2 regions of the Bartonella sp. B1098 genome follow, and region 2 is predicted to be linked to the other one. Evidence: predicted binding sites of a transcription regulator. Region 2 holds the regulator's gene; the other holds the start of a gene.
What was found. Region 2 encodes HrcA, which represses chaperone genes, less so after heat shock. Its sites were predicted from a motif close to GTTAGCACTCNCNNNNNGNGAGTGCTAAC; they were not measured.
Positions count from the first base shown of each region.

Region 1: the regulator HrcA is predicted to act here: its motif matches at 1,482-1,510, upstream of groES (co-chaperone GroES).

Region 1 covers NZ_CALYLP010000008.1:17,880-22,097, reverse strand. Annotated here, with positions in the region: gene fumC (class II fumarate hydratase) at 1-1,317, opposite strand, end outside; gene groES (co-chaperone GroES) at 1,562-1,858, shown strand; gene groL (chaperonin GroEL) at 1,919-3,562, shown strand; gene NNJ85_RS09590 (hypothetical protein) at 3,600-3,752, shown strand.
Region 2 covers NZ_CALYLP010000002.1:870,548-874,765, forward strand. Annotated here, with positions in the region: gene thpR (RNA 2',3'-cyclic phosphodiesterase) at 37-576, shown strand; gene grpE (nucleotide exchange factor GrpE) at 682-1,341, opposite strand; gene hrcA (heat-inducible transcriptional repressor HrcA) at 1,466-2,536, opposite strand; gene rdgB (RdgB/HAM1 family non-canonical purine NTP pyrophosphatase) at 3,019-3,666, shown strand; gene hemW (radical SAM family heme chaperone HemW) at 3,663-4,218, shown strand, end outside.

The sequences.
Region 1 (4,218 bases), on a different contig from region 2:
GGCTTCAGTGCGCAAAGTTGTATCATTTTTATGCGCTGCTTTGGCAATTTCAGCGGCTTTTTCATAGCCAATTTCTGGAGCAAGAGCTGTGACCAACATCAGTGAACGCTCCATGAGGGCGTGAATATGAACGCGATTGGCGCGTAATCCTTGAATGCAGTGCATATCAAAGGAGCGCATGCAATCCCCAAGAAGGGTAATCGATTGTAAAACGTTATAGCCAATAACAGGTTTATAGACGTTGAGTTCAAAATGCCCTTGACTGGCGGCAAAGGTAACGGTGGTATGGTTGCCAAAAACTTGGGCTGCAACCATGGTCATGGCTTCGCATTGGGTGGGGTTAACCTTGCCGGGCATAATAGAGGAGCCGGGTTCATTTTCAGGCAAGTTGAGTTCGCCTAAACCAGAACGGGGACCAGAACCTAAAAACCGGATGTCATTGGCAATTTTAAAGAGATCAGCGGCTAAGGCATTTAAGCTGCCATGGAAATGCGCAAGAGCACCATGATGAGCCAGCGCCTCAAATTTATTGTGTGCCGTCTTAAAGGATATTCCTGTGAGGGCGCTGATGTTTTGAGCAAAGGCAACGTCAAAGCCTTTCGGGGCGTTGAGCCCTGTTCCCACAGCTGTTCCGCCCTGAGCAAGCATTTGAACATCAGCAAGGGCTGTTTCAATCCGATGAAGATTGGCTTCCAGCGCGACCCGATAGCCTGAAAATTCTTGGGCAAGCGTTAAGGGTGTGGCATCTTGTGTATGGGTACGTCCAATCTTGATGATGTCGGCAAATTCTTCTTCTTTTTTCTTGAAAGTGGTAATGAGCGCTTCAAGAATAGGAAAAAGATGTTGGCGTGTTTGCAGCGTGGTGGCAATGTGAAGCGCCGTGGGAAAGGAATCGTTGGAGGATTGACTCATATTGACATGGTCATTGGGATGAACAGGCTTTTTGCTGCCCAGTTTGCCCCCCAAAAGCATGCTAGCATGGTTGGCGATCACTTCATTGACATTCATATTGCTTTGGGTCCCTGAGCCTGTTTGCCAAACAGAAAGGGGAAAATGTTCATCGAAAGCGCCAGAGAGAACAGCATCAGCCGCTGTGACAATCGCTTTGCCAATCTTGGGAGAAAGTTTGCCTTTGTCCATATTGACAAGGGCAGCCGCTTTTTTCACAAGGCTTAGGGCATAAATGATGGTGAGAGGCTGCTTTTCACTGCCAATATTAAAATTATGCAGAGAACGTTCAGTTTGTGCTCCCCAATAACGATCTTGGCGTACCGAAATCGTTCCAAAGCTATCCGTTTCCTGACGTGTTTCAACCATGATAAGATCCTTTATTTGTTCACGGGTTCTTAAAAAAGCTAGATAACGCGAAAGTGCAAGAAGAAGCAAGACGTGGAAGCTTTATTTATAGAGAAATTATAGAGAGAAATTATTTTATGGCTATCCTTGACATTGAGAAAAGCCGATTTTATATCTTGGGGAGTGTTAGCACTCACTCTTCGAGAGTGCTAGCAAGAACTTTCTAAGATTAATGCAATTATGTTCAGTTTTAAGGATTTAAAACATGGCTAATATACAATTCCGCCCACTTCACGACCGTGTCGTTGTTCGTCGGGTTGAATCTGAAAATAAAACCGCTGGTGGAATTATCATTCCTGATACAGCAAAAGAAAAACCACAAGAAGGCGAAGTGATTGCTGTTGGCAATGGCGCTCTGGATAATAACGGAAAGCGCGTGCCTTTAGAAGTCAAAACAGGGGACCGTATTTTATTTGGAAAATGGTCTGGAACTGAAGTCAAGATTAATGGGGAAGACCTCTTAATCATGAAAGAATCTGACATTATGGGAATTATGGGCTAATTCAAAAGCGCTCAATTTTTCATTGTGTACTATTTTGAAAAAACTCCAAGGAGAAATTAAATGGCTGCTAAAGAAGTCAAATTTGGCCGTGAAGCGCGTGAGCGTTTGTTGCGCGGTGTCGATATCCTTGCTAATGCGGTTAAGGTGACACTCGGCCCTAAAGGGCGCAATGTGGTGATTGATAAATCATTTGGTGCGCCACGCATCACAAAAGATGGTGTATCCGTTGCAAAGGAAATCGAACTGGACGATAAGTTCGAAAATATGGGTGCGCAAATGTTGCGCGAGGTTGCTTCTAAAACCAACGATATTGCTGGGGATGGAACAACAACGGCAACGGTGTTGGGACAAGCAATTGTGCAAGAAGGTGTTAAGGCTGTTGCTGCGGGCATGAATCCTATGGATCTTAAACGCGGGATTGATGCCGCTGTAGATGAAGTGGTGGCTAATCTTTTCAAAAAAGCCAAAAAAATCCAAACTTCAGCAGAAATTGCACAAGTAGGGACCATTTCTGCCAATGGTGCTGAAGAAATTGGTAAAATGATTGCAAATGCCATGGAAAAAGTGGGCAATGAGGGCGTCATTACCGTGGAAGAAGCTAAAACCGCTGAAACCGAATTGGAAGTTGTGGAAGGAATGCAGTTTGATCGTGGCTATCTTTCCCCTTACTTTGTTACCAATGCTGAAAAAATGGTGGCGGATCTTGATGATCCTTACATTCTTATTCACGAAAAGAAATTGTCTAATTTGCAATCCTTACTCCCAGTTTTGGAAGCGGTTGTGCAGTCTGGTAAACCTCTTCTCATTATCGCTGAAGATGTGGAAGGCGAAGCTTTGGCAACGCTCGTGGTGAACAAGTTGCGCGGTGGTTTGAAAATTGCTGCTGTAAAAGCACCTGGATTTGGTGATCGCCGTAAAGCAATGCTTGAAGATATCGCTATCTTGACATCGGGTCAGGTGATTTCTGAAGATGTGGGCATTAAGCTTGAAAATGTCACTTTGGATATGCTTGGTCGTGCTAAGAAAGTGAATATTTCTAAAGAAAACACCACCATTATTGATGGTGCTGGACAAAAGGCTGAAATTACTGCACGCGTTAATCAGATTAAAGCGCAGATTGAAGAAACAACTTCTGACTATGACCGTGAGAAATTGCAAGAAAGATTGGCTAAACTCGCTGGTGGTGTTGCTGTTATCCGTGTGGGTGGGGCAACAGAAGTTGAAGTGAAAGAAAAGAAAGACCGTGTAGATGATGCCTTGAATGCAACACGCGCCGCTGTGGAAGAAGGTATTGTTGCTGGTGGTGGTACCGCATTGTTACGTGCAGCAAGTGCGTTGAGCGTTAAGGGAAGTAATCCTGACCAAGAAGCGGGGATCAATATTGTTCGTCGTGCTCTTCAAGCACCTGCGCGTCAAATTGCAACCAATGCCGGTGAAGAAGCGGCTATCATCGTTGGCAAGGTGTTGGAAAATAATACTGACACATTTGGTTACAACACCGCAACGGGTGAATTTGGTGATTTGATTGCTTTGGGAATTGTTGATCCTGTGAAGGTGGTTCGTTCTGCGCTTCAGAATGCAGCTTCAATTGCAAGCCTTCTGATTACAACAGAAGCAATGGTTGCTGAAATGCCAAAGAAAGAGGCTCCAATGCCTCCAATGCCAGCTGGTGGAATGGGCGGAATGGGCGGAATGGATTTCTAAGCTCTTTTCCCTAGAAATAATAAAGAAACGGGTCTTTTTGACCCGTTTTTTTGTTTATTTCTTTTCTTCTTCACGTTCTTGGGGGTGGCTTCCTTCACGTGGAAAAGAAGACTCTACACGTCCTATCTCTCATGGTCTTTCTTATGGTCCCCAATATTATATCTATATCACAGTCCTAATGGCTCCATGAGCAGCATGCCATCTTTCATCCCTTTCATTCTGTGTCTTTTTTCCCGATCCTCTTTGCCACACCCGTTATTCTTTTTACAAAACATATATTCTTACTATTTTTACAGTCCTACATTTTTACGATTTTAATTATTTACAGAAAACAGTAGGAGGCTGATAATCATCATTCCAGTCTTCACTGCTCTCAAAGCCTATTGATTTGCCTCAGCTCCTTCAAACAATGATAGGTATAAAATGACGATAAGAAATATATTATAGCCTCTATGGCTCTCAATATACCACGGCTCTGATGTCCCCATGAGTAGTACGCCATCTTTCATTCCTTTCATTTGTGCCTTTTCCCCGATCTTCTTTCCCACAGCCGTCATTTTTCTTACAAAACAGATATTCTTACTGTTTTTTTACAGTTATACGTTTTTACGATTTTAATTATTTACAGAAAACAGTAGGAGGCTGATAATCATCAT
Region 2 (4,218 bases):
TGGGATAGCACCTTTTCATTATAAGGAGATAATATTATGGATCGTTTATTTAGTGCCCTTCAAATTCCTCAACAAACAACACAACAACTTGTATCGTTGCAAAATGGCTTACCAAATGCGCAGTGGATTAATCCGCAAAATTTTCACGTCACTTTGTCTTTTTTTGGTGAAGTTGAAAGTGCTATAACAGATGCACTTAAGCATGCCTTTGACACAATAAAGCTCCCTCCTTTTAGGCTACAAATGAGGGGTTTTGATGTTTTTAGTTCGGAAAATACTCCACATTCTCTTGTTATTCGCATTAGACTTTGCGAAGCTCTCAATCTTTTACACGAAAAAATGCAATGTATTCGCAGCCATTTAGGTCTAACACCTGATAAAAGAGAATTTACGCCGCATATTACTGTTGCGCGACTGCTCGATATTAAGCCTGAAGACCTTCCTTCTTATTTGTCCTCTCGGAGTGATTTTTCATTTCCTCCCTTTGATATTGATCATTTTGTTTTATTTTTATCGCCATCTCCCTCAAGCGATGCTCCATATATTGTAAAAGGAAGTTGGCCACTTCAAAGATAAAAGGGTGTTTGTAACACCCTTTAAAACTTTTTGAGGAAAGACCCCATATACGCGCACTTACAGGGAATGCTGCATTTTACGCTAGAAGCTTGTTATTGATATGTTTTAAGCCGAATCAGTTTCAACAGAAGCTTCTTTTGTTCCTCCTTTAGCCACACCCACGATTGCTGGGCGTAAAACCCTCTCTCCGATAATATAACCAGCCTGAACCACTTGTTGAACCGTGTTATCGGGAACATCGGCATTAGGAATTTCAAACATCGCTTGATGAAAGTGAGGATCAAATTTTTGCCCCTCTGGATGAATTTTCTGCACCCCATGACGCTCTAATGCTGCCATCATGGCACGTTCAGTCATTTCAACACCTTCTGCCAATGATTTCAAACCAGAATCACTTTCTCGTGAACCTTCTGGAATTGCTTCCAAAGCGCGATTGAGATTGTCAGAAACAGATAACATATCTCGTGCAAAATTAGCAATGGAATAAGCCTTCGCATCCGCTACATCACGCGCAGTACGGCGTCGAAGATTTTCCATATCCGCAGCAAGACGTAAAAGCTGATCTTTCAACTCTTTGTTTTCATCCTGCAAAGATGCTAAAGGATCAATCTCACTACTTTCTTCTTCAACGTCTCCGTGTGCTTCTGTTTTATGTGTTTTTAAAAATTCATCCGCTGCTTGTTTAAGTGTATTACGATCAGTTGGATTTTTTAAATCACAATTTTCAAATGAAGCATCAGTAAACTTGTTTTTTTCATCAGACATAAAAATTCTATTCCTTCATAAGATTTGTTATTCTCGATATCGAAATTTTACAGACAAAAATCAAGGGGTATTAATGCATATTAATACAATGTGCTTTTATAGTACAAATACTTACCTGCACCGTTTAACGCAATAACTGTGACACAAGTTGAGCTGTATAATCAACCATGGGCACAATCCTTGCATAATTAAGCCGTGTAGGACCAATAACACCTAAAGCACCAATGACTCTTTGTTGTGAATCACGATAAGGTGCTACGACTAAAGAAGAACCAGAAAGTGAAAATAACTTATTTTCTGAACCAATAAAAATTCGGACCCCTGACCCTTCATCCGTTAAATCGAGAAGCTGTGCCATACTCTCACGTGTTTCAAGATCATCAAACAAATGGCGTAACCGTTCTAAATCTTCTTCTGCTTTCACATCTTCAAGTAAATTACTGCGTCCACGAACAATGAGGTGAATTTTATGATCAGCATCTTTTCCTCCCCAAAGAGCTAATCCCGTTTCAACAAGATGATGCGATAAATCATCAAGTGCAGCCCGTGTTTCTGCGCATAGGCAAGCAATTTCCCCTTTAGCTTCACTCAATGTACGCCCTTGAATATGGGCATTGAGAAAATTCGTTGCTTCTGTCAATTGTGCATGGGTAACCCCTTCTGGCAAATGAACAATACGATTTTCAATCTCACCTTGTTGAGTCACTAAAACGGCAAGAGCATGCTCTCTATCAAGACGCACAAATTCAATATGTTTCAATGTTCCTTCTTGTTTTGTTGCGAGAACAAGTCCTGCTCCACGAGAAAGATCTGAAAGAACCCGGCTTGCTTGAACAAGAAAATGTTCAACCGATTGTGCATGACCCGCCTCTTTGACTTGCATTTCAATATTTTCTCGCTCTTCGTTTGGCAAATCACCCGCTTCCATAAATGCATCAACAAAAAAGCGTAAACCCGATTGGGTTGGCATTCGCCCTGCTGAAATATGCGGGGCATAAATCAAACCGAGATGTTCAAGATCACTCATCACATTGCGAATCGTCGCAGGTGATAAGGTCTGTTGCAAAAGTCGCGAAAGATTGCGTGACCCTACAGGTTCACCATCATTAAGATAAGCTTCAACAATATGGCGGAAAATATCACGCGAACGCTCATCAAGATATTTTAGTTCATTATCAATAGGCTTGTGCTTCATCACAATTGTTTCACTACTTAAAAAACACTCTTCTCTTATATAAGTTTTGCTAAGGTTTGGTCAAATAATCTAAAGTAGTATCAAAACATATTATCCCTATTGAGCCATAAAACACCATCTTTTAGAGTGATGATATAAGCATATAAATTATGCATGAAGTGTTTTTTATTAGAGGGTGTGATTGGATATTTAAGACAGGAATTGGTCTCTTTAGGAGCTTACCAAGAAGAGCTTGTTTGTTTATAAACCACTGGAAGTAGAAAATTAGTTTTTTACCATAAAAAAGCTTTCATAAAAAAATCGTTTCTCATAGCTTTTTAATCATTGTCTTTACAAAATACGAAAATTTTTATTTGAATAAAATATCATAAAACAAGTAAAATAACTCTATCATATAAAATCAAGCAGAATGTGTGTATATGAGCATTTAAGCTGGTTCTTAGCACAAGAATAGTTCCCCTTTCATTTTTGGAGAAATCTATATGAGAAGCATAGCAGATAAAAAACTTGTCATTGCGACGCATAACGCCGGCAAATTACATGAAATCACCACCTTGGTTGCACCTTTCGGTTTAATAATACAATCAGCAAAAGAGCTTGGCTTGCCAGAACCAAAAGAAACAGGAACAACATTTGAAGAAAATGCTTATATTAAAGCTTTTGCAGCAGCAAAAAAGACAGGACTCCCTGCCCTCTCTGATGATTCAGGCTTAGAGGTCGATGCATTGGATGGTGCACCGGGCGTTTATACAGCTGATTGGGCGATTCAAGCCGATGGTACACGTAATTTTCCAAAAGCGATGCAAAAAATAGAAGATGAACTCCAAAAAGTCGGAGCACGAGAAAAAAGCCAACGAAAATGCCGTTTTATATCCGTCATTTGCATTGCGTGGCCTGATACTCACGCAGATTATTTCCGCGGATACGTTGAAGGAACATTCATTTGGCCTCCACGGGGAGATAAAGGCTTTGGCTTTGATCCTATTTTTTTACCAGATGGATATGAAAATACCTTTGGAGAAATGTCAACAGAGCAAAAACACGGCTGGCAACACAATGGTATTCCCCCTCTTTCACATCGCGCACGAGCTTTTAAACTTTTGGCTGAAAACCTTTTGGCATTCTCATGAATGAACCTTTTGGCATTTACATTCATTGGCCCTTTTGTGCTGCTAAATGTCCCTATTGTGACTTTAATTCACATGTTCGCCTCCATGGTGTTGATCAGCCGCGTTTTGTCACCGCCTTTGAGCGCGAAATAGAAACGCAATACCATAAAATAGGTCCACGCCATATTACGAGTATTTTTATTGGTGGGGGAACCCCTTCTCTTATGGAGCCACAAACTGTTGATGCCCTCTTGCAAGCACTTGCAAAAAAGTGGATACTTGATGATAAAGTTGAAATTACATTGGAAGCTAATCCATCCAGTGTGGAAGCAGAACGTTTTCGCGGATACCGTGCTGCAGGTGTTAATCGCTTATCTCTAGGAATACAAGCACTCAATGATAAAGCATTGCGCAAACTTGGCCGACTCCATAATGTAGAACAAGCTCTTTATGCAATTGATTTAGCTCGGCAAATTTTTCCACGCTTATCCTTTGATCTTATTTATGCTCGCCCCGAACAAACCCTTAAACAATGGAAATCTGAACTTGTACAAGCCATTGATTTGGCAGCAG